Regions from separate parts of the Solibacillus sp. FSL R5-0449 genome, predicted to be linked through region 2. Evidence: riboswitches for the same ligand, from Rfam matches in the RefSeq annotation. Region 2 holds a riboswitch; each other region holds the start of a gene.
The links. Region 2 has a riboswitch for cobalamin ahead of tnpA (IS200/IS605 family transposase). Riboswitches for the same ligand answer to the same signal wherever they lie in the genome.

Region 1 (7,844 bases), 1.3 Mb from region 2:
TCCGGAAACATGAGACGGGCTGTTTGCACTGCACGCTTCAAGTCACTGGAGAATACGATCTCAGGATTCCAGTTAACGGACATTGCCTGTTCAACTCCTTTTGTCGTTAAATCCGAATCAAGCCATCCTTGCAGCCGCCCTACTTTATTCCACACTGTTTCACCATGACGGTAGTAGTTAATGATTTTTGACATAATTCGTTATTTCATCCTTGCATTTTGTCCAGATTTCTTCACTTTTGACAGCGATTCGAAACCATGCGCCGTCCAGGCCGACATAGTTTTTTGTATGGCGTAAAACGATGCCTCGCTCTAATAAATATGTAAAAAATTTATCAGAATTATTTTGTTCCGGCAATTGGAACAGCAAAAAATTCGCTGCACTGTTTGATACTTTACAATCAATTAATTTTAAGTCCTTCACTATCTGACTCCGTAATTTGCTGCTTTTTTCACGAGATTCCATTACAAAATCCTTGTCCTGTAAACAAAGACAGCCAATTTCATTTGCAATCGCACTCACATTCCAGTGCGGCAAGTATTGACGAATTTCTTCTGCCTGTTGACCGATGACATAACCGAGTCGGATTCCTGCCAGCGCATATATTTTTGTCATGGATCGCACAACAAATAAATTGGAATGGGTGTTTACCAATGGAACTACGCTCTCCGATTCATCGGTCCAGTCCATAAACGCTTCATCGACAACAAAATCGCAGTGGGGATACTTTTTAATCAACTGTTCAATCCAATATTTTTTCAATAATACGCCTGTAGGATTATTCGGATTGCAAATATAGCAGGCATGGACATCTTTCAGCTGTTTCTCCAATATTTCCTCATTAAATCGATATGTTTCAATATCGTCAGCTAAAATAGATTGAATGACACAATTCTGCTGTTTTAGTGTTCTAGCATACTCCGAAAATGTTGGCTGTAACAAAGCAATCTCCTGTCCATTGAAAAGCTGTGCCAAAGCCATTAAGCCCTCTGCCGCACCATTTGTAACGACAACTTGATCGGCTGCTACTTGGTGAACAGCTGCCGCTTGCGATCGAAATGGTTCTGCTTGTTCATCCGGGTAGCCAGCAATTTTTTCTAACAGGTTTTGCCACTGTTGCTTTACTTGCTTCGGTACCCCCAGATGATTGACATTTTCGCTGACATCAATGACTTTATCCGGCATCTGTAAATTCATCGCTTTATATAACGCGGCTGCATTAGCCCCATGTGCAGGCAATTCCATACAATATTCCTCCTGTTATCACAACATACCATGTACAAACATACATGTGCTGGATCGCTTTTTTTATATGTATTTTCTGCATCGTATTGGACGGTTTCCCCATATAAGCACGAAATGATTCCACCCCGCCATAATGATTTAACCCGCCTAAACGGATTCCTAACTGAATGGCTGTAGCAGCCTCCATATACCCGCTGTTCGGGCTTGGATGTTTTTTAGCATCACTTAGCCAGTATTTAAATCGGTGTTTAATTGGTTGTGCCGTCTCACATTTTGTAAATACAATAAGGAAAAACCCCGAAATTCTACTAGGCACATAATTCGCAATATCGTCCATTTTTGCTGCAGCATATCCAAAGTCTTCATAACGTTCATTTTTATAGCCGATCATCGAGTCCAATGTATTAATCGCTTTATAGCACCATGCACCGGTTGCCCCGAAACATAATGCATACATAAGAGGAGCCGTCACACCGTCACTCGTATTTTCCGAGACTGTTTCAATGACACCTCTTACAATTTCAGGTTCATCCAAATGATTTGTATCACGACCCACGATCCAGCTTAAATATTTCCTTGCTTCGGATAAATCGTTCGCTTCCAAGGAATCGTAAACGAGCATCGCCGCTTCTTTTAATGATTTCTGGGCTAGGGCTAAACTAATCAAAAAGACTTCGACTACAAGCCAAAGAAGAAGATGTATTTTCATGGCCAGAAAGACAATAAAAAAAACCGAGCCCGTTGTAATACTTACCGTGAGGAAAACTGTTAGTAATCCATTGATCCGTTTTCTAGTGCCACTGCCATCATTCCATTTCCTTTCGAAAAAAGAAATTACGCTACCTATATAAATGACGGGATGCGTCCATTTTTTCGGATCCCCGACAATGCAATCGATGAGCACTGCGAATACACAAATAATAAAATACATCGGTCCATGCTCCTTTAATATTTATCCATTCACTTCGTTTCAATCTTGCTTTCCGAAATAAACGAATAAATCTTTTCCATATTTAAGTGAGGACGAACATGACGGTCCAGCATTTCATACGCTTGTTCACGGTGTTCAAAATCGGATAAGACATCACCTGAAATAGGCTCCATCCCTTTTTGCATACGGATTGTATTAAAATAATCGCGAGTAAACGGACGGTTTTGGAAAACCCCGTGAACATATGTACCAAATACTTGCTCCGTATAGATACCATCTGTCCTGCCGTCATAAAATTGGATGAAAGGCTTCATTGGTTTTGTTGCTACACTGCGCCCTAAATGAATTTCATACCCTTCAATTTCATGACCTGTACAGCTTCTGCCGGAAACTTGCACTGTTTGCTTACTAGTAATAAATGTTGTTTCAATAGGCAGCAAACCTAAAGTTAAATATGTGCCTCCTGTGCTTTCAACCGCATGCTCATCACGGATTATTTCACCTAGCATCTGGTAACCTCCACAAATACCGATAATACGAACATTTTGATTCGCTAACTGTAAAATCCTTTGCATTAACCCGGTTTGCTGAAGCCATAAAAAATCTTCCACCGTATTTTTCGTCCCTGGTAAAATCACGACATCCGGATTTTTCAAATCACTCAGTGCCGTAACAAAGCGCACGCCTACATCCGGTTCTTCAAAGAGCGGGTCTAAGTCGGTAAAATTCGAAATATGCGGAAACCGGATAACTGCAACATCAATCGCAAATTCATAGTATTGTGGCTTTTTAAAACGCATGCTGGATAAAGCGAGCGAATCTTCAGCTTCAATGTGAATATCAAAATACGGAATAACACCAAGTACAGGAATTCCTGTATATTCTTCAAGCCAGCCGATTCCATCATTCAGCAATTCTTTCATTCCACGAAACTTATTAATAACAATTCCTTTGACACGGGCTCTTTCCGCATCGTCCAATAACATCAATGTCCCGACAATTGAAGCAAAAACACCGCCCCGGTCAATATCGGCAACTAAAATTACGGCGGCGTCGGTTTCATGTGCCATGCGCATATTGGCAATGTCCCGGTTTTTTAAGTTAATTTCCGCGGGACTTCCCGCGCCTTCCAAAACAAGGACATTATAACTCTCCGACAAACGGGCAAGTGAAGAACGAACTTCAGGCATGACTGTTTCCACAAAATTTTCACGATAACTTAGCGCATCTATATTGGCATAATGTTTTCCGTTGAAAATCACTTCCGATATCATATCCCCTTTAGGCTTAAGTAAAATCGGGTTCATATCCGTTGTTGCGTCAATTTTTGCGGCTTCTGCCTGAACCCCCTGTGCACGCCCAATCTCCCCACCGTCTTTTGTAATATAAGAATTAAGCGCCATATTTTGTGATTTAAATGGAGCCACTCGATAACCGTCATTTGCCAAAATGCGGCAAAGCGCTGTACATAGTACACTTTTTCCCACATCGGATGCTGTACCTTGAATCATAATTGCCTGCACTAAAATCTCCTCCCATACTGTAAATATCCCAATAAAATAAAAATGCCTCTACCTCTCATCGAAAAAGAGGTACAGGCATGTGAAATTAATTATGGATATTGTTTCAATACACAAAAACAATGACTAGTTTCGCCTATACTTCTCCCTCCGAAAAGTAAGTATCGATTGAATAAGCAGGTTTCCTGGCTTAAGCTTCGTTTTACTTTCACATCTTCCCATCATTACGACAGTGATTTATTGTGATTTCATCAGCTATTACAGTAGCGGGGGCTGCATTAGTCTTTCACTAATTTCCCTTTTACCTTACAAAATTCTGTAAGCACTTATTTAAATTGCAAATTATTAAATTATTATAAAAATAACATAGTAGATAAAAAAATGATAGGACCATTCTTGATTACAATTAATTTTTCAGCACACGCAAGCACAGGTTACTCATTATTGAGCCTCATAATTTCCATTACAGCATTATCTATAGACGCCACCGCAATAATGTTTATATTTAGCTGCTCATCTTTTTTTACTTTCTTCGCTTCTTCTGCGTTTTCCACAGGTAGAAGAATATGAGAGAAACCGCTTTGTTCGGCAATTAAAGTTTTCGCTTTAATCGAACCGATTTCTTTTACATTTCCTTTGCTGTCAATCGCTCCTGTTACAGCAATCGGCACATTATTATTAACGTCACCATTTTCGATAAGAGCGCTTAACACAGCGGCAAGTCCCGCACTGTCACCTTCTATATCTTCTCTTTCTAAAAATTGATTAATAGCAGAAGAGTTTTCTGGTAAATAAGCAATGACGTTTTCCTTCATCGTTTCAAAATGTTTCTCCGCGGGACGTACATAACTTAGTAATTCTACGTTTTTCGAACGGTACCGGATTTCATTCGTGACAACTTCCGCATCCAAAACTTTTTTATTCGTTGAAGATTCTATAGTATGAATTAAATATCCCAAATCTGTTATATATGGGGCCTCAAAAACATCCACTGCCAGTACATTAACACCTGAATCTTCCACTATTTCAAAAGGCTCGTTATATGAGACAAGGAAATAAGTATACTTTTCATAATCGATCAGTCGGCTTTCAAATATAGTTAATAGAGATAGTATATAAAATATCCCTAAAAAAGCAGCTTTCAACTTCTTTTCGTTCCGGTAAAGAAAAAAACCGGAAATCGAAATACCTAAGCCGACTATAATTAAAATAATAAATAGATAACCGTTAATCTTATCAAAATAATAAGCGAGCAAACCTGATATGTATAAAACGAATGGCAGTACTATTAAAGAAATGCGTTTCAATTTTTCAGCTCCTTAAACTAAAGTGGGAGTTCCATGAATAATCCAATCGGCTGTTTGTGTACATTTGGCTGATTTTAATAAATGTCTTAATAATGCCGCCTCGAATTGCTTCACGTTCCATTCATACCGGTATTTCTTATGCCAATCTTCTACTTCTACATAATGCAATCCTTTTAACCACTTCAACAGTTGCTCATCTGTCAGTCCCTTATCCAGTAATGCATCAATGACCGGTAACATGCGTTCTTCTTCCTCATCGATTAAAGCGTATTCAGTATGAAGGCAGCTTTTCAAACTTTGTAATGCACTCCATAATGAATGCGTATCAACCATTAGCGGATGTCTAATTGCTTCTGCTAATAAGTCACTTCCATGTGCGACCGCATGTGCCCAGCCTTTCGTATTGTCGAACCCCCGGTAATCTTTCTCAAGAAAAAGATATTGGATACTTTGGTCAATGGCCTCAACAACGAGTTCCTCTGGCAATATTCTTTTTTCACGATCTAACCCTAAAATAAGGGTGATAACAAGTGATGAAAACGATCTTGTAAATACATCATCAGAAGGTTCGCTCTGAGTAATATTCAAGTAAAGGTGCTCATTATCCAAACATGTTTTTACTAGCACAATTAATTGTTCATCAGTAAATTTCCCATTCAGAATTAATTCACAAAATCCCCGATAAATTAAGTTATCCCGTAAATAGCCATCCGTATTACCGATATTGTTTAACATGAACTCCATTAATTCGTTTAGATTGATTAAATCCACATCGATCGATTTATTTACTACTCCCTCTAGGACTTCTTTCATCACTAATAGCTCCCTTTTCATTGCTCCATTTCAAAAAGTTCTTTTAGTGGCTCAGGAATTTTTGCAACTTTTTTCTTTTCCAAATTGAAAAAGCAGCCTGATTGCTTTCCGGTACAATGTGTTTGCTTCTCCGTTGCAATTTCCAACTCCATTTCCCAACTTGATTGCCCTATTTTAACCATCCAGCACCGTCCGACCGGTTGATCGAATATTGTTAAAGGTGCTTTGTATTCAACCTCCGTTTTCATCAAAATCGGAGAAATTTGCATTTTCATCATATCCGCCAATGGATAATGTTCATTTAAAAAAGTCACACGTAAATCTTCAAACCATCTGACATACACAATATTACTGACAATGCCCATCGCATCAATATCATAGGCGTTTATTTGAATCGGTTGCTCTGCTAATAACTGTCTCACAATGTTTCCTCCTTATTTTCGTTCATCATAACGGACCATTGACCAAAATCCGATATCTTCAAATCCGATCCGCTTATAAATTCGTCCTGCTGCCGGGTTATCATAAAACAGACAAATTGACTTACCTTCAGCGAGCAGGTCTTGGCAAAGCTTTAACATGCAATGTGTCGCATATCCCTTTTTCCCATACCCTGGTCTAGTTCCAACACCTACAATCATCGCGGACTGTGAATTTTCCGCTGTTGTTGATGCGGAAGACACCATTACACCTTGTTCATCACGAATAATATAAGTGCGCCCTGTTTTAAACTTTTCCGCGCGCTCTCTTCCTTCAACACTGAATGTCCCCGTGGAAAATTCCGGAATCGATTGGAGCATTTCAATATTTTCTTCATACTCACTAGGCTGTAAATACGTCACATTTGAAAAATCCAATTCAGCAGTCGGAACCGTCAATTCAGTACATTTTGCATAATACGTTTCACTGTCCCGACGAATACCGCGGTCAATCCATTTTTTTAATGGCGTGACTAAGTGCTGAAGTCCCGATATTTCAATGCGCCCTGGATTTCCGCTGATTATTTTGGCAAATCCTTCGACATCATAGTTCCCTTCACTATACGGGATGTAGTTCTGGTCATAGCGCAGTAAGATAGCAATCAGCCGATCACCATCAAATTGTCCCCATAAATCCTGGATATCAGATTCCATGCCATACGCTTCAATATCACCGATGATAAATAAATTTTCTGCTGGTCTTTTATGTACAAGTGCCATTGTAATTTCCAAGTCTTCGTTTGTTAATTTTCGAATCATTTTGCTTGCCTCCTATAAAGTACGTTTACGCGCTTTTACGATAAAAGTTGTTGGAAAGTGGCTTGCTTTATGTAGAGAATAATATTTTTCGGAATACGGAATTTCTTCACCTTTTAAATGAGATGGCGTATCACTTTCAATAATTTCTACAAGTTCAAAGTCTGCTTTTATAAGGGCATTTATAATTGTCGCCATTTTATATTTCGGTATTTGCATTGGCGCATCTTCCCCTTTAAATGACGTTGTTTCAATATAACCTTCCCGCTGATAGGAATCCGTTAAAATAAACTGATGATCACGGCATTTGATTTGATTGTAAAAAGGATGTTCCCAACTGAAAACGAACTCGCCGCCTTCTTTTAAGTAGCTGTGAATTAACTTGAATGTTGCCGGAAGATCACTTGACCAGCCAATCGCATAAATGGAATACACTAAATCAAAATAATTTTTCGGTAAACCGATCTCTTTTTCCATTGGAGCCGTAAATAAATTGGCCTCGATGCCTTGTAACGTTTTCTGCGCAAGTGCTCTTTGTGCCTCCGAAAAATCGACACCCCAAAGTTCCTTTGCACCATTATTGTTCATATATAAAAGAGAATGGCCGCTTCCAAATCCAACTTCCAAGACCGCTTTCCCGGCAATCTGTCCGATTAAATTCAGTTCCTCTTCTGTTTGGGCTAAAGGTCCATAGCTTGGCAATGCATCTCCTCCCGCAAAATGCTTCGCTACAATCTCCCAGCTTTTTTTGTTGTTTTCGATAATTGAATTCAAAAAAGTCATCCCTTTCCGC
Region 2 (7,844 bases):
TGCTTTAAGTAGGTGTACGATATCCCTTCTACTCCTCATTTTCAAACACCGTTATTTCCATTGCTGTAAATGTCAGCTTTTCAGACTCCACACTTGCTGTTGGCTCATCAAAATATACTGAAACGATATCATTAATATTTAATTCATCCAATGTTACTATTTCGCCAACCTGTGTTTTAATAATCGTTTCATCGGTTATTTTTATAACGCAAGAATACCCGATGTCATCTTTACTATGAGTGTTATTCGCTTTTTTCACAAAATCTGAACACCCAACATTGATGCGATTTTCTCCAATAGAACGGATTTCTCCGAAAAGAGAGGATTCATTGGAACAAGCCGTTAAAAGAAGGAAACTGACTATTAAAATTAAATTCTTCAATTAGCACCTCCATACACTCAGATAAGTATTTTTATTATCCTTCATTTTGTAATGAAAAGGAAACGTTATGGACAGGTAGTCACAGCATAGTAGGAAATAAAAAAACAGCGGGAAACTGCTCCCGCTGTTTTTTATAATTCTACCAATATAAAACATTGGTCATCGTGATTGTATTTACTATATATATTTTCTTTGTTTTCAAGTGCATGTTGAATGGTTTCTTTTGTTTTTGCTAATGGGTTCGAGATGGTGTCATTCAGCAAATGATTTAATGTGTTTAGCTCAAATGCTTCTGAAACACCGTCCGTATACATAAGAATTCTTGTCCCGGGTTTATAGCGCAATGTTCTTGACGTAAATTGAATGTTATCGAATGTTCCTAATGGCGGATTTGTTGTCTTTAGTTCATGCTGCACCCCGTTTTTTCCTTGCGCAATGGCAGGGGGGTGACCTGCATTAATATATTCAATCGTCTGTTCACTAATATCGATATTTAAGTAGATCGCTGTACAGTAATGCCAAGCGTCTTCATTATTTTGAAATAAGTTGTGCAGAAATTGGTCCAATTCTTTTAACACCATATCCGGTGCCACACCTTTGGAAATCAGTTTCTGGAACATCGATTGTAGCGACATCGTGATGAGCGCAGATGAAACACCGTGACCCATCACATCCAATAAAATAATCCCGTATTTTTGCGGTGTTATTTGATAAAATCCAAATATATCTCCGGATAAAGATTTGGATGCATGATAATAGGACAGGATCTGGATATTATCATTAATGATGTCTTTCGTTAATGCAGTTTCCTGAATTTTTTTGGCAATCTGTAAATCGCGTTCCGTTTCTCGCATGATTTTCGTATTGATTTGATTGGCCTGTTCGAGATCCTGTTGCTTTGTTTCTAATTCCAAAAGGGCCTGCTCTTTTTCCAAATAAGCATCTTCCATCATTTTTCTGGCGTTTATAAGCGCGTCTTCCAATGCACTGCGATTACGGATTGGAAAAATGACGCCGATGATCTGACCATTACCCTGGACCGATGCGTTTAATAAGATAGGAACTTCTTCTTTCATTACGGTTAGTAATGTCAGGAACATTTCCTCTACAGCGTGCTTCACTTTAATCAGCGGCACTAAATAAAGTTGACAAAAAATCTGAGAAGAAGGAGATAACAGCACATTAAAATGCTTTCCAATAAGATGCTCAGATGTATGATAGTGCAGCAAATTTAGCAATGTCTTGTTGATAGTAAGAATTTTACCTTCTGAAGATAAAGTGATAAACCCGCATGGAGCGTTTTCTATGAGTTCATCCATTTATATTGCCCACGCCCTCACCGATAAGGGGCACAGATTGCTCCAATAAATAATTTTTAATTAATTGAATTGTTTCCTCTGGGTCGCTCATATGTGGACAGTGACCAATCGCATTCATAAAGGCAATCGAACTGTTTGGCATATGCTCATGCAAGTACTCGCCAACTACCCTTGGCGCAATAACGTCTTCAGTACATTGTAAAATTAGGGACGGAACAGTTGCTTTCAAAATGTCTTTACGATTATCAGTAAAGAAACAAGCCTTTGCAAATGTATTCGCAAATAAAGGATCTGTTGAACAGAAACGATCCTCCAAATCTTTTGATACACTTGCTTTTGCAGTATTATTCAATAAAGTAATCGAGAAAGCATTCGCCCAACCGATATAGTTTTTTTCCATTAAATCCATTAAATTGAGTAAATCTTTCTTATCAAAACCACCGAAGTATGGAGGATCATTTAAATAACTTGGTGATGGAGCGATCATAATCATTTGTGAAAAATATTCTGGTTTCGATAGAGAAGCCAATAGACCGATCATACTGCTCACCGAATGGCCGACAAAAACAGCATCCTTTAAATCGAGAGCCTCACAAACATCTAATAGATCCTGTACGTAACCGGACAGTTCACCATATTTCTCAAGGTCAAAAGCTGAAATATCCGAGTTTCCAAACCCGACATAATCAAATAAAATTACTTGATAATCCTCTTCAAAAGCAGGGTAAACATCATTCCAAACTGTTTGGTCACACCCGAATCCAGCAGCAAATATTAATGATTTTTTACCTTTTCCACGAATATGTACGTTATTCCGTTTTACCGTTTTTTGGATCATGAACAACACTCCCTTCTTCTATTTCGAAAAAAATATTTTCATTCTATTAACTAGTAATTCTGGATGATATAAGAAGAGAAGTAAAGGGATAAGGTTTATTATCATAGGTTTATGATACTTTTTATACGTAAAATGATAAAATTCCTTTCATTTCATTCACGTATTAATACTTATTATTTGAATAAAATATCCATTTCTTTTTTAGAATGTGCTACATTATAAGAAAAAAGTGTTAATTAAGAGAGGGTAAACCAATAATGGGTTCGCAATTGACCATGTATATAACGCTTGTTTGTACGTCGGGAGTACTGAATTTGTACTTATGTCTCTATGCCTTTAGCAAACGTCATAAATATACGAATATCGCAAATTATTTTATTTTCTATACTGCAGCCATCAGCATCTACTGTTTTGCAACGGCTATGACTTTAATATCGACGACGCTCGAACAGATCAGCTTCTGGAATACCATTCTCTACATCGGAATGCCTACATCTGCCACATTGGGGTTACTTTATGTCATGAGCTATTTAGGCTTTAAGCTGACGGTCAGAAGAAGCATGTTCATCCTTCTTATTCCGTTTATTACGATTTTCATGGTAGCGACAAATCATTGGCATCATCTTCATTATCGAGTATTTGAACTGGATCCGAATTTAGGGGCGCCATTCGTTTATCAGGAGATTGGCCTTTGGTATATGGTACACGGTGTCTACACTTTTGCCAGTATGTTTATCGCCTTCTTGCTGTTGATTTCCCAGTGGAAGGAAACGGCGAAGGTATACCGTCCGCAATTGATCGCGTTAATGTTCGGCCAGCTTGTTCCGATAGTGACGGCGTTTCTTTATTTGAACGGATTGACTCCTGCTGGGGTGGATCCGGTACCGATGATTTTATGGGTTTCTTCATTATTATACTTGTGGGCGATCAGCACATCACGGCTGTTCCGGATTATGCCGATTGCGAAAGATACGATCTACAATAGTATTACGGACGGGGCCATTGTGTTGGATGCATCCTACCGACTTATCGAATTCAATCAGGCATCGAAAGCAATGCTGCCGAATCTGAACAAATCGATGTTCGGTCAAAACTTCGTGAAGTTTTGGAATGAACAGACAGGAGAGGAACTGCCATTCAAATTAACGACCGAACTTTCGGACGTTCAAGAAGTAAAGCTCTGTTCCGAACATGCGGACCGGGTTTATCAAGTTCGTATTACTTCATTGGAACAGGCGAGAAACAGTAAAGGTCTGTTGCTGGTTTTTACGGACATTACGGAGATTAAAAGATTGCAGGAAAAACTGGAGCAGCAGGCGTATTATGATGAGCTTACAAAGATTTACAATCGCCGCGCATTTTTACAGCAAAGTGAGCGGGATTTTCAGGAAGCGAAGGAAACAGGTTTACCTTTTACGGCTCTATTAATGGATATCGATCACTTTAAACGAGTGAATGATACGTACGGGCATCATATTGGCGACCAGTTGCTCGTGCACGTCGTAAATGCTTGCCAAACACGACTTTTGGAAAGCCATTTCTTCGCGCGGTACGGCGGGGAGGAATTCGTCATTGCGCTGAAGGGATTCACTGAAGCGGAAGGTGATATACTAGCCAACCAGCTTCGAACTGCCGTGGAGCAGACACCGCTTATGACCGAAGCAGGCAGTCTGACGGCTACGTTAAGTATTGGTGTCGCCGAAGTAGTGGACTGGACAGAGGAAACACTGTACCAGCTGCTGCATAAAGCAGATACCGCTTTATATGCGGCGAAAGAACAAGGACGTAACCGCGTGAAAGTATATGCGGCAAGTGATCGTGTAATTAGTTGATAGCGGAAAACCAGCATGGAGAAATTCGTGCCGGTTTTTTTATTTAGTGAAGGCAGGGCAATGTTTATAAGTAGGATTCCTTACTACCTTGAGTTGGGAGAATATGTTAGGATAGTGAAATAATCACTAAAAGAGGAGAGCGATTATGACACAGAATTCAAAGACGACTTCTATTAGTATTAGCTTAATTCTTGCTCAAACCGTGTTTATTGGATTTTTGATTAAAAATGTACAGCTATTGATTCATCAGCCGTCAATCGTTGCGAAATGTCTTGCGGGAAGTTCTTTTTTCATATTTTTGTTTCTGTTCATCGTCTCGTTATGGGCGACAATTAAATTATTTAAAGATAAAGATGCGTTGGAGCGTCATACATAAACAATGTAAAGCAGGGGGATTATGATGATTGGATATATTCTAACAGGGTTATTATTAATCTTTGCGATACGGAAATTTTATAAGCATAGAGCGGTTTTTAAACAGCTTTCAAAGAAGGAATGGCTTCAATTTGGCGTCAGTTTTTTAACGGCCTGGGCTGGAGCTGTATTCATCATTATAGGTGGCTCCAATATAACGGATAAGATTGAAATCACATGGTTAAAAAGCCTTTTGGAAATTGGAGTGATTTTGATTGGCTTGGCTTTGGCAGGAATCATTATGAGTAAATTCGTGCCGAAGAAAATAAAGGCGTTTTATTTGGAGAATTAGTGAAACGGGGAAAATTAAATTGGATGAAATGATTGGGTTTGCAGTAGTTGGGATGATTATTGCAGTGTTAATTTATGCTTTAATTAAACAAGTTAAAGAGACTAAGCAAAGCTTTAGCGGCGTGGGCAGTGCGTTGCGGAAACAAATGGCTAGAAAAAATATCGTGATGACTATAGCGTTGCTTGGAATTTTAGTATTTTACACATTAAATATCTTGAGTGTTATCTCCTCATCTATCCCGGTATCAAACAGCTTGACTGTACAGGGGACTTGGTTGAGTTTTCTAGTTTACTTTTTTGCAAGGATAGTCATGAAACCGGAGCTGGTGAATCAGCGTAGGAATTTAAGCCTTTATAAATAGGAGAGTGATGCGATGAGACAACGTTTTTCAAATTTAGACGAAGTTACTTCACTCGGGACATTTAAAGATGTCCTGAAATGGCAGCGATCAAAGCAAAAGAAAGTCGTCGATTACGAAGTGCCGCAATGTGAAAAAAAGAAAATTGCGTTTTTGCAAAGTAATCGTACCGAGCAGTCGATTACATGGATTGGCCACTCGACTTTTCTGATTCAAAAAGAAGGGCTCAATATGTTAACGGACCCAGTTTGGGCAAATTGGATGGGTGTAGCGAAACGGTTGACCGAACCGGGACTGCGGTTAGAGGAGTTACCGGATATTGATCTCATCCTCATATCGCATGCGCATTACGATCACCTGCACCTTCCGACGTTAAAAAAGCTGAAAAAACGAAACCCCAATGTATTATTCCTCATTCCGGAAGGACTCGGTTATTTGATGAAGCGTCATAGACTGCACAACTTTAAAGAGCTTTCATGGTATGACAAGCATGAAGCGAACACGCTTGAAATTCATTTCGTTCCTGCCCAGCACTGGACAAGGCGTATGCTTTGGGATACGAACACATCGCATTGGGGCGGCTTTGTGCTGCAAAAGGAATCGGATACGCAAAGTATTTATTACGCCGGAGACAGCGGCTATTTTAGAGGGTTCCAAGAAATCGGCGAACGCTTCAATATTCATACAGCTTTAATGCCGATAGGTGCCTATGAGCCGGAATGGTTTATGCATGCCTCTCATGTGACACCTGAAGAAGCGATCCAGGCATTCTGTGATGTCGGGGCAAAAGTGTTTATCCCGATGCATTACGGTGCGTACATGCTCGCAGATGATACACCGAAAGAAGCGATTGACCGGCTGCATGTACATTGGCAGCAGGCGGAATTGAAAAATGTGGAGCTGAAAACGTTGGCGATTGGGGAGACGTTTAAAAGCTGAATGAAAGACCCCTTGACGAAAAAATAGGTTCAAAGTAAAGTAATGTTAAATTCATCAAGCATTAGGTGCCCGTTACGGGAGAATAGGGAATAAAGTGAAAAGCTTTAGCGTAATCCCAACACTGTATGGAGGAGTTTCATAGCAAAACCCACTGGATGTCAATCTGGGAAGGGGCTATGGAACTGTGAATCTGAGCCAGGAGACCTGCCTAATACGCTTACTGTTTATAGACACTGGATATGTCTGTAGTTTATTTGTTATCGAATAAACTGCAGGCTATTTTTATGAAAACGAAAACCCCCTGCTATGCGGGGGGTTCTAAAAAGCTTTTAGCTATGGACAAAAAAAATACTCCAGTCGTACAATAAAATCAGGTCTGGTCAACCGATTACGTACGAAAGGAGTTCCAATATTGGATAATAAAAGTTTAGCACATACAACATGGAATTGTAAGTATCACATTGTGTTTGCGCCAAAATACAGAAGAAGAATGATCTATGGGAAAATAAAAGCAGATATCGGTAAAATACTACGTCAACTGTGTGAAAGAAAAGGCGTAGAGATTATTGAAGCCACAGCGTGTCCTGATCATATACATATGTTAGTCAGTATCCCACCGAAGCTTAGTGTATCTGCGTTTGTGGGTTATCTTAAAGGGAAAAGCAGTTTGATGATATTCGATCGGCATGCAAATTTGAAATATAAATATGGCAACCGAAAATTTTGGTGTCGAGGATATTATGTGGATACAGTAGGGCGAAACCGAAAAGTCATTCAGGAATATATAAAAAATCAATTGCAGGAAGATCTCCTAGAGGATCAAATGACGATGAAAGAATTCATTGACCCATTCACAGGAGAAGAACTAAATCGAAGAAAAAAATAAGTACACCGCTTTAGCGGTAGTCGGAAACGTAGTGCGGTTGGCAGACCTTTCAGAGCGTCTTTAGACGTGGGCCAGTAACCCAGCGTTTCACGCGCAGAGAAAACCACCAGTTCAACTGGTGGTTTTTATTTATTGTCAAAATTCATATTAATGGGGGAAACGAAACATGAAATTACTACAGCAAACAATTGAACAAATTCAAGAAATCGACCGAGAAATGGAAGACAAAGCACGCAAGTACCTAGACTCTTTAGCGAAGCCGCCTCAAAGTTTAGGAAAGCTTGAATCATTAGCAATGCAAATCGCTACAATTACCGGTGAACTTGCGCCGAAAATTGATAACAAAGCGATGATCGTCATGGCAGCAGACCATGGTGTATATGAGGAAGGGGTAACACCAAATCCGCAAAGTACAACGGTATTCCAAACACTATCCTTTCCGAAAGGGACGACAGGGATGTGTACGATTGCGAAAATAACGAACGCGAAAGTAATCCCGGTAGATATCGGGGTAAAAGAAGACTTGCCTCAAGACGCGGGAGTCATCATTAAAAAGGTGAAATACGGAACAGACAATATGGCAA
Region 3 (7,844 bases), 1.2 Mb from region 2:
AGAAAGGTGCTTGGCTGCTGATTACCGATTGTATTGGCACTTAGGACATATTTAGCGAGAATTACAACCTCACAAAATATGCTTTTTTTCACCTTATGCTATCCAAAAATTTTTTTCTGCTTTCGCAACGTTCACGTTTATCGTTTCCAATTACGTTGTCGTATTTTTGGCTTTACGGCTTTCCAGCAATTTCACTTGTTTTGACACTGTTTTACAACAATGAAAGCCCTAGTCAGTTAAGGCGCGATTGCCAGTCGATAGCTATGGAATAGTCCATATTTCTGAACTTGTTTTTTCAATTCATCCCACATATTTCGAGTAATAATCGGAGTAGCCCCAAGTGCTTTAATCACTTCTGGTGCAAAATCTTTATCTTCTTTGTTTATATAGTTTTCAAAATAAATCCCGCTCGCATAATCACTTTTCTCAAATCGATAAAACGTTTCGTTCTTTTGCTTCGCGATTTCCATTGATGATTTTAACGAGTAATAGTTCAACGATTCCATAAACGCATCGATAAATTCAATTGACTCTTTGGAACCATAACGAATCCCACTTTGTACGAGGTGTCCATGCAAGTTCATAACACCCAACCCGACAGAGTGCATCACTTTGTTGGCTTTGGATACAGAAGGGACGTTGACGATATCGGTCATCGTTGAAACATTCGTCAAAAGACGCATTGCTGTATCAACAAGCTGTCCGAAATCCTGAACTTTCGTCGCTTCGTGAATGTCAATTGAACCTAAATTACAAGAAACATCGAGACCATATTTATTCGGCTCATTTTGGTCGGTAATGACGCTTGTTTGTTGATACTGGAGAATTTCACTACAGAGGTTCGACATCTTCACACGCCCGATTTCCTTTAATGGATGGACATTGTTTACATTATCATCGAATATTTCGAACGGGTAACCCGATTCAAATTGTGCCTTTTTAATTTCCGTATATAGTTTACGGGCGTTTAATCGTTTCAGTTTACGGATGTTCGGATTATCCAATAGCTCATAGTACATTTCCGTAATTGAAATTTCCGACATGCGTTTACCGTATTCTTTATAAATATCATAAGAACTGAACAAGACGATATCTTTATCGCGACGCATCAGTTCAAAGAAAATATCCGGTAAAATAATGCCTGTCGATAACGTAGCAAGTCGTATTTTATCATCTGCATTAGGTTTTTTAGACGAAATGAATGACTCAACATCTCCGTGAAAAACATTTAAATAGACGACGCCGGAACCGTTTCGCTGCCCCAATTGGTTGCTGTAAGAAAACGAATTCTCCAGCAGTTTCGCAACGGGCATAACCCCGCTCGCACGGTTTAAGATCCCTTTAATCGGATCCCCTAATGGACGAAGATCGGTCAAGTTTACCCCGACACCGCCGCCTAAACGGGAAAGCTCCAAACAATAACCGATGTTCTCGGCAATCGAGTTCATTGTGTCGTCCATCGTCAGTTTGAAGCATGAGACAAGCTCGCCGCGCGCTTTTTTCCCGCTGTTTAAAGCAGTTGGGGTTGCCGGCTGGTAGGCAGTCATGATCGCTTCAATGGCCTTTTCCGCCAATGTTTCATCACCTTGTGCCAAATAAAGGGCGATGATGACGATCCGGTCCTCGTACTTTTCCAGAATCTCTTTTCCGTCCCGGCTTTTCATCGCATAGCTTTCGTAAAACTTTGAAGCACTCATGAAGGAAGGGAACCGGAACTTGTAGGAATAGGCTTTTTTGTACATCCGTTTAATAAAGTCCATCGAGTACAAGTCTAAAAACTCTTTTTCGTAATAGCCTTCATCAACTAAATAGCGCACTTTTTCCTCTATATCTATAAAGTAGCGCAGACGGACATTGACGTCTTCCAGAAAATAGCGGCGTGTCGCTTCTTTGTCTTTCGCCAAATCCAGTTCACCGGTCGCACGGTAACGGTTTAATATATCGTTATTTAATGTTAAATACTGTTTCATATCGATGCCTCTTTCCAAATGGAGTAGTAGTAATCTGTAATCGATTCGTAATTAGCCGGAGTTCCTCGCATTTCCACTTTTTCTATTAACGGAATTCCGTATTGTGCAGCTAAAGTGTCACCAGCACGGCCGAAAAAATCATGACCGAAATTACGGTTTCCGCTTACGATGATTCCTTTGCATAATTCGTAGTTTGCCGTCATGAACTGGTCGACGATAGGGGGGACAGAGCCTAATCCATCCGTATACGTAAGTAACAGATACGGTTCATCGATTTTTACCACTTCGGCCAGATCCATAGCGGGCAAGCCGAGTTTTTGCACGATATATCGTACATTGCCAGTTCGTGAAGCATAAATGATCATGCAGTTATTTCAGAAATGCGATCGATAATAGAAGTCGGCTCTGCAATAAATTCACCGTTTATTTCAAATAACGGCACTGACTGAAAACCTGCATCGATTACTTGTTGTTTTGCTTTTTCATCCTGATCAATATTAATGACTTCTACTTCCAATTTGGCTGCATCAAGTTCGGATTTTACCCAGAGACATTTTGGGCAAATTGTTTTCGTATAAAGTTTCATCATAGAATCCCTCGCTATATAAGTATTACTAATGATTGTGCCGTATATATTTTGCGGAAAAAAACAAAAAAAGCTATCCCGGAAAACAGGATAGCTTGAAATGGAAACGGAAAGAGAGCGCGCCTCCATTTCCTATTCCCCGAAGAAATGTACGTAGTTTTAACGAGGCAGGTCTCCTGGCTTTGCTTCATCCGTCAGACGTACCTTCCCATGCCAGTAGCACAGTGGTCTATTCGCCTTCAGTCAGCATTTACAGTTGCGGGGACAGCGTTGGCTTTGCACCAAACTTCCCTTTTAAACTACATTTAGTAGTACCTTGTTAAAAAAACACAATATATAGTTGAATTGAGTATAAGCGTTAACAACCTAAAAGTAAAGGGTCTATTGAATGATTGCATAAATCCAACCAAAACCCTAGACAACTCACTATTGAAAATAAAGAAAAAATATGGTTTTGTTATAACTGCATGAAGTTAGTATATAAAAAGAGAAAGTTGGATGAATATGTCGATTCAATTAAAAATTAAGAAAACCAACCCCGAAGCCGTAATGCCGAAACAGGCACGAGAAGGGGATGCAGGGATGGATTTGAGTGCGGTTGAAGACAACGTTTTACTGCCTGGAGAATACGGGTTAATTAAAACCGGACTTCAAATCGAATTGCCGGAAGGAACAGAAGCTCAAGTACGTCCACGTAGCGGATTAGCATTGAAACACGGGATTACTGTGTTAAATAGTCCAGGTACGATCGATGCAGGCTACCGCGGTGAGGTCGGGGTTATTTTAATTAATCACGGGAAAGAGCCGTTTACGATTGAAAAGGGGATGCGTATCGCTCAGTTAGTCGTTCAATATGTTCCGCAAGTTTTCGTTGAAGAAACGGACGAGCTGACAGATTCGGAGCGCGGTGACAAAGGCTTTGGTTCGAGCGGAGTGAAATAATGGAAAAAAGCCTGGTTCCAGATGAACTCAGGCTTTTTCTAATCCTCTTTTTTCCACTTTATATAATTGTACGTAGTTTGAATCCCAAAAAGTAGTATGAAAAATAGCGTGAAAAATATAAAGAGATTAGTGAAACCTTCAAACAAATAAATAATGATCAACGCTATGATACAAATGGGAATGGAATAAAGGTCGCGCAAAAATTTACGGCGGTATGATAGCCCATGATAGGCGATTTTAAATCCTTTATCCACTTTCGGTTTTTCCCTGTAGTAGATCGATAGAATAAGTGGTGTAATAAAAACTAAAATAAGTATAAATGCAATTGAAAAATCAATCATATTAATCACCGTTCTTTCCTGTTGTCACAATATCGATTTGCGTCACAATTTTTGTAATCGGTAAAAACGTTAATTCACATTGATAACGCCCATCAGGGAAGTCTTTGTAAGTACTGGATTTAATATTGTAAACTTTGTTTTCAATCGTAACCTCAGTCGTATCGATACTTCTGCCATGCCCATTTACAAAGGTGATTTCGCAACTTCCTCCAGCAGTTTTCTGATCACCTGTCTGCAGATGATAGAAATCGTAGCTGTAAATCCCTGAAACAATCAGCATAAACAGCGAAAGCACACCAAGCATAATTGTGTTCAAATTATAGGGGGATACTTTCTTATTTACGAATTGCCGGATAAAAAAGAAAGCAGCAATGATAAATAATAAAGTGAAAATGATAAGTGCACTGTAAAATCCAATAAGCATGAACATGCCCCCTCTAAACTCATTTCCTAATTTACGAAGAAGTTGGAAAAAAGTTTCAAAATGATCTTATTTTTATTTTATTGGAATAATAAGAGATTGAAGTTACATAAGGACTTTTCTAACGAAGTATAAATGGGCATATGCATAAGGGTAACGTTTTTCCGTTGAGAAGGGGATCAATCGATTTTAGGCGAATTGATAACAAAGGGAAAATGTTAAATTTGGTGTGAGATAAAGGGAGGCATTGTATGCGAAGTGTGCAAAGTGTATTGTTTGAGAAGTTTTTAGTGCTGCGCGGAACGAAAAAGAAATTTATGGATTTACGCCTGCTCGATGATTTTATTGCAATGAAACATAATGAAAGACCGTATGAACTGGATGCTAAATTCAAAGAGCAGCACCAAATCCAAAAAGACGAACTGAATGGCATGAACTATTACACGATCAATGAACAGCAAACACCGGAAAAGGTCATTTATTATTTCCATGGTGGTGCCTATATTAATGATCCACTGATTTTTCATTGGCGCTATTTAGTGAAGCTTGCACAGGAATCAAACTTCACGATTGTCGTGCCGATTTATCCGAAGCTGCCTAAACATACACATAAAGAGTGCTTTACTGCCATTCATGATTTATATGATCAGCTCGTTTTAAAATATGATGCGCCGTTTATTTTTATGGGGGATTCAGCAGGCGGTGGACTGGCATTGGCGCTGGCGCAGGATGTAAAGAGGTTCTCAAAAAAACAGCCACAGCATATTGTTCTACATTCCGCATGGCTCGATGTCCGCGGTGAAGATCCGCGCTATAAAGAACTTGAAAAACTGGACCCGATGCTAGGTGTGCTCGGTGCACAGGAGCTGGGTAGGTTATGGGCGGACGGATTGGAGTTAACCGACTACAAAATAAGTCCTGTCTATGGGGAACTGAAAGACATCGGTCAAATTACCGCTTTTGTCGGAACTGGTGAACTGCTGCTTGTCGATGCAGCTATGCTGCTCGATAAAGCAAAAGAACAAGGCGTAACAATCGATTACTTCGAATACCCGAGAATGAATCATGTTTTTCCGGTATTTCCGATTCCGGAAGCAAAGAAAGCTATGAAACAACTGCTCAATATCATAAAGAATTAACCCGAATGAACAATGCATAAATAGTATATTATCCGACACAAGCAAGTGATTGGTGGAGATTTGTCGGCCAAATTAACAGTAGTTTGTAAGGGAAAAGTGCATTGAACTAACAGAAAACAGGTGTGTTGAAAATTTTAAATTTCATCACACCTGTTTTTAATTATTGTACTGTGTACCCACCATCTAATACGACAGCCTGACCAGTCATTCCTTTTGCATCCTCGCTTGAAATAAATAAAGCAAGATTAGAAATTTCCTTTACATCAAGTAATCGTTTTTGGGGAACGAGTGGATAGATTACTTCTTCCAATACATTTTCGAGAGGAATATTGCGTGTTGTTGCCAAGTCTTGCAATTGGTTTCGAACAAGTGGTGTATCTACGTATCCCGGGCAAATTGCGTTAACTGTAATGCCATCTGATGCCGTTTCAAGTGCCGCGACTTTTGTTAACCCGATAACCCCATGTTTAGCCGAATTGTATGCGGCTTTTCCTGCAAATCCAACGAGTCCATTTATGGATGACATATTAATAATACGACCAAATTTTTGTTTTCTCATATGTGGTAATACATGTTTGGTTAATACAAATGGAGCCGTTAACATAATTTTTATTAGTAGTTCGAATCGTTCTGTAGGAAAATCTTCTAACATTGCTACATGTTGCATGCCCGCATTGTTTATAAGTATGTCAATCCGCTCAAATTTTTGAATCGTTTCATTTATTGCAGCTATAATTTCTTCTTCTTTTGTAACATCGCATTTTAATCCAGCAGCTCTTTCACCAAGCGTGCTCGCTGCTGCTTTCACTTTTTCTTCATTTATATCGGTCAGCACGACAAAAGCACCTTTAGTATAAAAATCTTTTGCTATTTCAAATCCTATACCTTGTGCTGCACCTGTAATGAATAACACTTTATTTTGTACCACCCAAAAAACGCCTCCTAGATTAGGAGCCAAAAGAGCTGGCTCCGTTTAATTTTGATTGTCAAAGCACTAATGAAAACTTTCGGTATTTGAAGCAACCCATTTCATAACTACCAGCCTATTAAACTATCCAAAGAATGTATAAAGAGCGATGATAACAAATACGGCCAATGTTTTAATGATAGTAATAGCAAAAATGTTACGATAAGACTGTTTATGTGTTAATCCTGTTACCGCCAGCAGGGTGATGACCGCGCCGTTATGAGGAAGGGTATCCATCCCTCCTGATGCCATTGCCACGACACGGTGCATAACTTAAGGTGGAATATTGGCCGCCATAATTTCAATTGCAGGACTTAGTAAATTTTTTATCCAATCTTCCATTTTTTGTTACCTCGCGTCTTCTATTATTTGTATGTATTAGTTTATACTGTATAAGAGGAAGTGGCTATACATAATGTAGTGGTAGTAAGTCTTATCATGAAGTGCAAGGAGATTTCAGTTATGAAACTGTATGTAATTCGTCATTGTGAAGCTGAGGGACAGGCACCGGATGCGTGTTTAACTATGGCTGGCAAGGAAGCTAGCGAGCGTTTAGCAAATTTTTTACAGCACTTAAATATAGAACGAGTCATTTCAAGCCCCTATACAAGGGCAGTTCAGACAATACAGTCTTTTGTTTTACAAAATAATATTCCGTTTAAATTAGATGATCGTCTAAAAGAAAGGGTATTAAGCAGTGTAAATCTTCCCGACTGGTATGAAAAGTTACAACAAACTTATATCGACAAGGATTTAAAATTCCTGGGCGGGGAATCAAGTAATGAAGCCGCACAACGCATTAATGAAGTTGTAGAAGAATTAAAACAAAGTACTCATATGTCATTGGTGATTGTTACACACGGCAATATAATGTCATTACTACTCAATCATTTTCAATCGGATTTTGGTTTTGAAGAATGGAAGCAGCTGTCAAATCCGGATGTCTTTGAAATAGAGTTTAGCAATAATCAAACTGTTGTAAACCGAATATGGCAGTAAAAAGCGCAAAATAGGTTGCAGAAAAGCAGGTGCAATATGAAAAATTATTTCATTATTAGTGATATCCACGGTCAATATAAAGCATTTGAAAAGTTATTAACATATTGGAATCAAAAGGATACACTTGTTTTACTTGGTGATTTAATCGATCGGGGACCAAGGTCTTATGAGGTCGTGCAAAAAGTAATGAACTTAAAACGGCAGTACGGGGAGCAGGTTATTTTTTGCAAAGGGAATCATGAAGCGATGCTGCTGGATTTTCTCGAAAATCCTGGACAAAAACACGCCTTTTATTACAAATATGGCGGTCGGGAAACAATGGCTTCATTTTTAAAGTATTTACCGGTCGAAGTAAGTGAACTGGACCCGATTGAACAAGCGCAAGTCGTAAAAGAGAAGTTTGCGAAGGAATTGGATTTTTTAAATAACGGCAAATTATATGAAATCGCAGGAAATCTGTTGTTGACGCATGCAGGGTT
Region 4 (7,844 bases), 910 kb from region 2:
GTAAAGCCATTCATTATAGCTGCCAAAAACACAGGATTGTAATTTCTTTTCATTCGTCTCATAGTAACCGCCCCTAATTCAACTGTTTAAGTCGCTCTTTTGCGGCCACCATATTTTTCAATGATGCAATGGTCTCTTGTTCCGTACGAGTTTTCAGGCCACAATCGGGATTGATCCAAAATTGTTCTTTTGCGATTACTTTTTTACTATTTTCTATAATGGTTGCCATTTCTTCCACAGTTGGAATACGCGGGCTATGAATATCATATACACCTAAGCCAATTCCAAGTCCATATGGTGTTTCTTTTAATACTTTTATCAGCTCACCGTGACTTCGTGACGTTTCAATTGAAATCACATCCGCATCCAATGATTCTATTACATCAATAAAATCGTTAAATTCACAATAACACATATGTGTATGAATCTGGGTCGTTTCACGCACACCGCTTGTCGCTAATTTAAATGCAGCTACACTCGCATCGATATAAGACTTATGCAGACTTTTACGTATTGGCATACCTTCTTTCAAGGCAGGTTCGTCTACTTGAATTATATTGATTCCCGCATTTTCAAGTGCCCTTACTTCTTCTCTCAGTGCCAAACCGATTTGATAAGCTACTTCTGAGCGTGCTAAATCATCTCTTACAAATGACCAGTTCAATATGGTAACGGGTCCCGTCAACATCCCTTTGACCGGCTTTTCCGTAAGTGATTGTGCTGCACTTACTTCCTTTACTGTCATCGGTTCTTTCCATTCAACATCTCCGTAAATAAGTGGCGGTTTTACACAGCGCGATCCGTACGAAACTACCCATCCGTTTTTCGTAAACGCAAAGCCATTTAATTTTTCACCAAAAAATTCGACCATGTCTGTTCGCTCAAATTCCCCATGGACGAGAACATCTAGACCAAGTTCCTCCTGAATCGAAATCCAACGTGCGGTTTCGTTCGCGTTGAATGCTTCATACTCTATTGTTGTAATTTCTCCTTTACGCCATAAACTACGGTTTTTCTTAACTTCTGCGGATTGCGGGAAACTCCCGATTGTTGTTGTAGGATAGTCAGGTAACTGTAAAAAGGCACGTTGTAGCTTACTACGCTTGTTATAGTTCTCTGCTCGTTTAAATGCTTCCGGTGTTAATGCGTTTACTTGTGCATGTATAGCTTCCTTTTGTCTTGATTCATGCAGCGCCAAAGTGCGAATTGCTTTTTCGCTTTCTAAAAAAGCCTTATTATGAGGAAATTCCAGGTGAAGTATCTTCCCTTTAATCATTTGCAGTTCCGTTATTTTTTCATTTGCGAATGCTAAAGCATTTAGCAGCTCTGGCACAATGCCATCCTCTCCCGCTGTTGTAACTGGCACATGCTGAAGGCTACACGAGGTTTGTAGATGTATTGGTGAAAATGGTACATAGGATCGTATTTCCGCGACTAGCGCCAACTGCTTCTGCAACTCGGCTCTCCATATATCCCGACCATTAATAATTCCGGCATATAAAACTTTATCTTTTGGGAAAGCAAATTTTTTTAACGATGCTATATTTTCAATTTTTCCATGAACAAAGTCCAGTCCAAAGCCATCAACAGGCAATTTAATAATTGTTTCATAGTCGGATAACGCTTCAAAATATGTTGTGCAGATCATTTCAACAGTCAGTCCTTTTAATACTTGATGATAGAAATGCTGAACTAATGCAATATCTTCGGAAGTAAGGTCTTTTGTAAGGCTTGGTTCTTCAAGCTGGATCGAAGTTGCACCGCTTGCTTCCAACGACTGAAGCAACTCTTTATACACATTTACCAGCTGCTGAATATAGTGTTGTTTTTGTGCGTCACCTACACCTTTTGTAAGTTTATAAAAGGTAAAAGGACCGATAATAGTCACACGAGGGATTGTGCCGAATGCTTCGATTGCCTCCTGAATATATTGCGCGTAAACATTGTGTTGCAATGCCAGTTGCTGTCCCTCGTATTCCGGTACAATATAGTGATAATTCGTATTGAACCATTTCGTCATTTCACATGCCACCACATTTTCAGCACCGCGCGCCATTGCAAAATACGCTGTTAAATGATGCTGCAGGGAAAGGTGGTCGTATCTAGATGGAATCATATTAAACATAACGGCTAAGTCAAGCATGCGGTCATAATATGTAAAATCTCCTACTGTTAAAATATCCAGCCCCAAATCCTGTTGCTGCTGAAGTTGAGCGATACGTAAGTTTTTCATTTCCTGTTCATAACTTTCCAAAGATAATTGTTCTTTCCAAAATGCCTCTGTTATACGCTTCCATTCACGATTCTGTCCAATATAAGGGTAGCCAATTACTGCTGTTTTCATAAACAATTCCTCCTTAAATTTGTTACATAAAAACCAAAACCCCTCTTTCCAAATGAAAGAGGGGTGTGAATGTTTAAGAGATTGACAAAAGAAACCTTTGTTTTATCAAAGGATGTTGTCTCACTTTCGCACAAAATCACCACCTATTTCCACGTAGGTATTGGCGTGTACTAGTTTCCGGCAGGTCTCCTGGCTCATCATCAACGTTCTTGTGATCCTTCCCATCAATAGACAGTGGTTGAATATCACGAACTCCGATTTACAGTTGCGGGACAGCACCAGACTTTCACTGGTTTCCCTTTTCAGCTTGTTCTCACAAGCACCGTAACTTACACAGTATGTAATTTCGTATACTATATCATAGAATTTGAGTTTTGAAAATTCTTTTTATTTATTGCTTTCTCAATTTCTGGTTTGAACAATTTCGGTTGATGCCATTGTGCTTTTTTTTAGAAGAAATTGATTTATATTAGCACTTCTGCAGGTGATTTTAGAAGAGTTGGCGTACTTTTTAGCTGAACAGGAACTGATTTTGGCGTATCCCGCAACTATATTAGACATTCCGTAACTTATTAGAAAATCAGCGGGTTTATTAGCACATTTAATATTTTATTAGACCAACACCCACTCCACAAAAAAACTTGCGTTAAAAGTTACAGCACTTTTTCCGCAAGTTAATCTATCATTCCACTATTAATTTAAACGTTCATCAATGAGTGCTTCCATATCACTCGCAATCGTTTCATATGGAACACCATCTTCTCCAGTACCATAACCTGAATAGTTTTTTACGGCAATTCCTTTTTCATCCACGAGGAAAAATGTATCGGCGTGGATAACTTGTGAATTCCCTTCAATTGCCTGGACAGGAGTTTTAAATGAGTTTCTGCCAAACTGCTCGATAAATTTTTGATCATATCCTGTCAGCATATGCCATTTTGATTCGTCTACCGGTTTATGACGCGATAAATATTCTGTCAGACGCTCCGGTGTATCATAGTCAGGATCAACTGAAAACGCGACAATTTTATAATCTTCCAGACCTTTTTTTTCAAGGTGGTCCTGCACCCGGGTCATATTCATCGTCATAGGCGAGCAAATCGTTGTACAGCTTGTAAAGATGAACATCGCCAGCCATGGTTCCCCTTTTAGACTTTCCAGTGTCACCTCATCATTCCGGTGATCGGTCATCGTAAACCCGCTAATTTCAAAGTTTGTCGTCGGTTTAAACTGATAATTACTGCAAGCTGTGAGAACGGTTGCTGCCAAGAGCATAAGTGCGAATACTATTTTTTTCGTTTTCATTTCTCTCTCTCCACTCTTTGAACATTACTCTCATCTTACCCAATATTTAGTATATTCTCAATAGTTATTGAAGGAATGGTTGTGTGTCAACATTGTGAAGAACTTTTTAAGCTCTGTCTGCAGGATGATGTAATGATACAAGTGCGGTATGAATCGCTTCAAGCTTTGTTTCTATCCGATACAGTAAATAAAATGATATAAAGATCGGAAATGTTACTTCCTGAAGAATCGCTATCCACTGCTCCATTAATATCCCCTCCTTACATTTGAAAAGCCGGTAAAGCATTACACTTCACCGGCCCGCCCTTGCTATTAGCTGTTCAGTTCGATCGCTGTAACATTACGTTCAACGATGCGCGCTGATTTTTTCACATTGAATAAAAATCCATCCTTCGAAAATACCGCCTGATCAATAATCGTCTGCATCGCAGCGTTCACTTCAGCCTCCGTAAGATTCGGCTTCGGATCATTAATATTGATCGTCATCGTATTTCCTGCAATATTGGCAAATGTTAATTGTAGAACTTGTGCCATACGCTCACCTCCTTTACTTCGTTAATCTTAATTAGTCTGTAATAATATCTTTTTGCGTTTTCACAGATTCGATAAAATCGTAATCTGTTAAGCCGACGATTGTTGTAGCAACTGTGTAGAGCTGTTGTGCAGTTGCATTTCTTTCCAGGTTACGGAATGTGGAACTTTTAATAATCGGCTCGTTAAATTCATCAAGGCCTGTCTGAAAGTATACTGTTAACGTTGCAGTTAAAAATCCGAATTCGTTCATGTTTATCACCTCCTTGCCCTATATATGTCATGTTTTACAGAAAAAAGGGACAAGGACGATGAAAAATTTTACAAAACCTTATATAATAGACATTAATGAGGTATATCACCATTAGTTTAGTAGAAAGAATTTCATAGACAATATTTAGTAGTGAGGTGAACATTGTGGGCTTAGATGGCTGGTTTTTATGGTTTATTTTATTTTGGGTGGTAGTATTGGTTTCGCTTATGGGGATTGGCGGCTTTTTTATGTTCCGCAAGTTTTTGAAGGCTCTGCCGAAACAGGATGGTAAATCGGATCTAGATTGGCAAAACATATACTTAGATAAAACGATTCACCTTTGGGGTGAAGATGAAAAACAATTACTTACCGAGCTTGTCAGTCCTGTACCAGAGCTATTCCGCCAAGTTGCGAAAGAAAAGATCGCCGGTAAAATCGGTGAAATCGCATTGAATGAGCGTGCCTCTAAAATCGACCTGGACTTAATTATTCGCGGCTATATTATTGCTTCACCAAAACGCGACCATAAGTTTTTACGTAAAAAACTTACTGAAATGAAGATTGATACGACGAATTATGACCATTTATTTGAGGCATAGGACAAAAGCGCTAAAGAGCCCGTTCAACTCCGAGTGGGCAAAACGCCACATCCATGTGGCATGCCCCCAATGACTCACATCGTTTGAGCCGCAAGACTAGGAAGGCCCGACGCAAAAGTAAACGGTTCACCACTTTTGCACGGAGGGACTGAAATGACCGAGGAGTTGGCGCTTTAGCCTGGACGGGGACAAAAATTTAGTTTCATGTTATCCACAGCGCGATCGTATATAATTTCCTTAACAGAAAAAGACTGTCTTAAAAGTTTAAAACTTTTAGAGACAGTCTTTTTTATGCAACAATATGCGATTTTTCAAGCTTCTTATATTTAATTAGCATACCGATTCGCCACGGTAAAATCATCGAGAACGCCAAGATAAAGAACATACCGGCAAGTTCACCGACATCGAATGTTTCGGCAAATATTAATTTTAAAATAATACGTAGTACTAATAATCCCACTAATATGAATGGAAATGCTTTAGATTGCTTCATATAAATTGCGCCGTCTCGCACTTCGAACTTCGACGTTAAGATTAATACAGATGAAAATAACAAGCCTAGTGCGGCCGCTTCTACTATTTGAATTGGCGCTACACGAAACTCCTCAAAAATAAACATCAGCGCACCTGTTGACATTGCAAAAGGCGGGATAAGTATTTTTTTCGTGGTTACCGGCTTTTTTTGTGCACGCAGTCTTATGAACATTACGAAAGATCCCATTAGAACTGCCATAATCGTCGAACCAATTAATAAATAGTGAGAAGGTATACTGTCGAACATCATATTCCTCCTCTTGCATGAACAAATGTAAAATTATCGTGTTATCGAGATAATATAATGGATCATGCACACTTTTTCACTTATCTTACTTTCTTTAGTATAGCATGGTCTTAATAAGCATGGAACAGTTAGAATCCTTTAAAACCATCGAAAATCGGCAAGAGAAGATTAATAATGTAAGTCAATCCGTCAAAGAATAATAAAATACCGACCGCGATCATAATATAGCCGCCAACGACTATAATTTTTTGGCTGTGCGTGCGAATCCAATTCATTCGAGAAATGAAGAATGATAATGTAAAGAACGGGATAGCAAAACCTAAGTAATATGCAAGCATATACAACATTGCCGAATCGGGATTCGTTCCGCCAAGCGTAATAATCGCTGCCAATATCGGACCTGTACAAGGTGTCCATCCCGCTGCGAAGGCAAGGCCAATCAGCACTGAACCGAAATAACCGGATGGTCGATTTTTGAACTGAAACTTGCGGTCTTTCATTAAAAAGTCAATCTGCAGAAGGCCGACAATCATTAGACCGAATGCAACAATTAAAATTGCGCCAACTTGACGCAGTAAATCCTGGTACTGGAAGAAGAAATCTTTCGCTAACGAGGTTCCAAATCCGATTGCGATAAATATGATCGAAAATCCAAGCAGGAAAAATAAAGTATGTAAAATTGCGCGTTTTTGCATCATTCCCTTTTCGGCTTTCAGCTCATCGAGTGTCATACCGGTTATGTAGGATAAAAATGCAGGATAGAGCGGTAGCGTACATGGTGAAATAAAACTTAAAAAACCGGCTCCAAAAGCTAAAAGGACATTTAAATCTGTATTCATGCTGCTTCATTCTCCTTAACATTGATACATCCATCGTACCAAATTTCACCATACTTTACTTCCTTTTTTAGATGAATATTTTTTGTCCATGTAATAAGGAAACTGAGAAAGGTTAAAGGGATAAATGTGCGAAAGTGCCGTTGTTAATACCATTGCATATGAAAGGCTCTTCCGGTTGAACTGTGTGGCACTTTAGCACATTTGATATGGGAAGGGAGATTTTACTATCGAATCATATCAATAATAAAAAGACTGGAATAAATAACTGAAGTAAACAACACTACTATTGAAATCGTAATTAGCTGGAACTTGATTGACCAGCGCCATACGCATTCCTTAGGAGCGCTTTTTTTCCATCGTAAAGCTGCCTTAAAATTAATAAACCAGCAATGTAATGTCACAACGATGGAAGGTACTGTGAACAAGGCAATCAACAACAATGATTGCTGGAATACATTCGTCGTATATTTTCCGTAATTAATCATGAAGTACGGGAGTACAAACCAGAATACGGATGTAAATACCAATACGACAGCTGCCAAAAAATGCAGCCATTTATATTCGCTATGTGTTTGCCTGTAATGTTTTAATGCTGCCTGCATGATCATCACCTACTTTTTTCACTTACTATTCCCACTTTTTGTCGAAAATGAAACCGGAAAAATGTAGTAAAATGAAAAAACCTGCCTTTATCATGTCAGATGAAAGGCAGATTTTATTATTATGTTGAAGTTAATTCAAAAACCTCTCTGTTGGAACGTAAATTCCATTCTGGTTCGAACCGTTTCACAATGGCATTTTTCAGTTTGTTCATCGCCTTTTCATTCTCCATAGGATAGATGGCAAAATGAACATCGCTTGTCTGCAAAAGCTTTGTTATATTTGCATTAACATGGCAATGTGTAGACGTTCCATCCCGGTAGCAACCTTTTGCATATATGTTGCCGATATGTTGATTAAAACGCTCTTTAAATGTTCTTGCACACACACCGCAAAATTTCAGTTCATTATTTGCGATGATCGTATAAATGCCTCGTTGTTTCAATAAATCCTCGTCACCACTGACGACAAAACGGGAGTAAGTCAGGTCACCGTAGTTATTCAAAAATTGTCTGTAAGTATGATTCCCTTCTTCTTTTAGGGATTTTATTGCTGCACCGGCCGGCACATTCTTTAAGTGTTTTTGTTCTTC

Region 1: linked by a shared signal. The riboswitch ahead of MKY27_RS07190 (cobyric acid synthase) and the one ahead of tnpA (IS200/IS605 family transposase) in region 2 are both predicted to bind cobalamin.
Region 3: linked by a shared signal. The riboswitch ahead of MKY27_RS07235 (glutaredoxin) and the one ahead of tnpA (IS200/IS605 family transposase) in region 2 are both predicted to bind cobalamin.
Region 4: linked by a shared signal. The riboswitch ahead of metE (5-methyltetrahydropteroyltriglutamate--homocysteine S-methyltransferase) and the one ahead of tnpA (IS200/IS605 family transposase) in region 2 are both predicted to bind cobalamin.

Annotation. Positions count from the first base shown of each region.
Region 1 is NZ_CP150239.1:1,485,051-1,492,894, reverse strand. Features, by position in the region: gene MKY27_RS07205 (histidine phosphatase family protein) at 1-194, opposite strand, end outside; gene MKY27_RS07200 (histidinol-phosphate transaminase) at 178-1,245, opposite strand; gene cbiB (adenosylcobinamide-phosphate synthase CbiB) at 1,220-2,176, opposite strand; gene MKY27_RS07190 (cobyric acid synthase) at 2,206-3,699, opposite strand; cobalamin riboswitch at 3,854-4,041, opposite strand; gene MKY27_RS07185 (S16 family serine protease) at 4,131-5,003, opposite strand; gene MKY27_RS07180 (DUF2785 domain-containing protein) at 5,016-5,816, opposite strand; gene MKY27_RS07175 (thioesterase family protein) at 5,834-6,238, opposite strand; gene MKY27_RS07170 (GNAT family N-acetyltransferase) at 6,251-7,054, opposite strand; gene MKY27_RS07165 (class I SAM-dependent methyltransferase) at 7,067-7,834, opposite strand.
Region 2 is NZ_CP150239.1:2,742,756-2,750,599, reverse strand. Features, by position in the region: gene MKY27_RS13785 (hypothetical protein) at 29-382, opposite strand; gene MKY27_RS13780 (SpoIIE family protein phosphatase) at 514-1,701, opposite strand; gene MKY27_RS13775 (alpha/beta hydrolase) at 1,694-2,539, opposite strand; gene MKY27_RS13770 (histidine kinase N-terminal 7TM domain-containing protein) at 2,797-4,371, shown strand; gene MKY27_RS13765 (hypothetical protein) at 4,517-4,747, shown strand; gene MKY27_RS13760 (hypothetical protein) at 4,772-5,077, shown strand; gene MKY27_RS13755 (4-aminobutyrate aminotransferase) at 5,106-5,438, shown strand; gene MKY27_RS13750 (MBL fold metallo-hydrolase) at 5,451-6,374, shown strand; cobalamin riboswitch at 6,421-6,601, shown strand; gene tnpA (IS200/IS605 family transposase) at 6,787-7,260, shown strand; gene cobT (nicotinate-nucleotide--dimethylbenzimidazole phosphoribosyltransferase) at 7,427-7,844, shown strand, end outside.
Region 3 is NZ_CP150239.1:1,497,369-1,505,212, forward strand. Features, by position in the region: gene MKY27_RS07225 (ribonucleoside-diphosphate reductase subunit alpha) at 237-1,970, opposite strand; gene nrdI (class Ib ribonucleoside-diphosphate reductase assembly flavoprotein NrdI) at 1,967-2,335, opposite strand; gene MKY27_RS07235 (glutaredoxin) at 2,332-2,559, opposite strand; cobalamin riboswitch at 2,705-2,890, opposite strand; gene dut (dUTP diphosphatase) at 3,061-3,498, shown strand; gene MKY27_RS07245 (cobalamin biosynthesis protein CobN) at 3,841-4,263, opposite strand; gene MKY27_RS07250 (alpha/beta hydrolase) at 4,512-5,399, shown strand; gene MKY27_RS07255 (3-hydroxybutyrate dehydrogenase) at 5,560-6,327, opposite strand; partial or broken gene MKY27_RS07260 (GntP family permease) at 6,451-6,654, opposite strand; gene MKY27_RS07265 (histidine phosphatase family protein) at 6,829-7,365, shown strand; gene MKY27_RS07270 (metallophosphoesterase family protein) at 7,402-7,844, shown strand, end outside.
Region 4 is NZ_CP150239.1:1,832,939-1,840,782, forward strand. Features, by position in the region: gene MKY27_RS08930 (hypothetical protein) at 1-62, opposite strand, end outside; gene metE (5-methyltetrahydropteroyltriglutamate--homocysteine S-methyltransferase) at 74-2,344, opposite strand; cobalamin riboswitch at 2,506-2,686, opposite strand; gene MKY27_RS08940 (SCO family protein) at 3,038-3,649, opposite strand; gene MKY27_RS08945 (YvrJ family protein) at 3,756-3,896, opposite strand; gene MKY27_RS08950 (DUF2922 domain-containing protein) at 3,962-4,183, opposite strand; gene MKY27_RS08955 (DUF1659 domain-containing protein) at 4,215-4,433, opposite strand; gene MKY27_RS08960 (DUF2621 domain-containing protein) at 4,589-5,032, shown strand; gene MKY27_RS08965 (cytochrome c biogenesis protein CcdC) at 5,322-5,813, opposite strand; gene MKY27_RS08970 (cytochrome c biogenesis protein CcdA) at 5,942-6,652, opposite strand; gene MKY27_RS08975 (hypothetical protein) at 6,877-7,254, opposite strand; gene MKY27_RS08980 (hypothetical protein) at 7,374-7,844, opposite strand, start outside.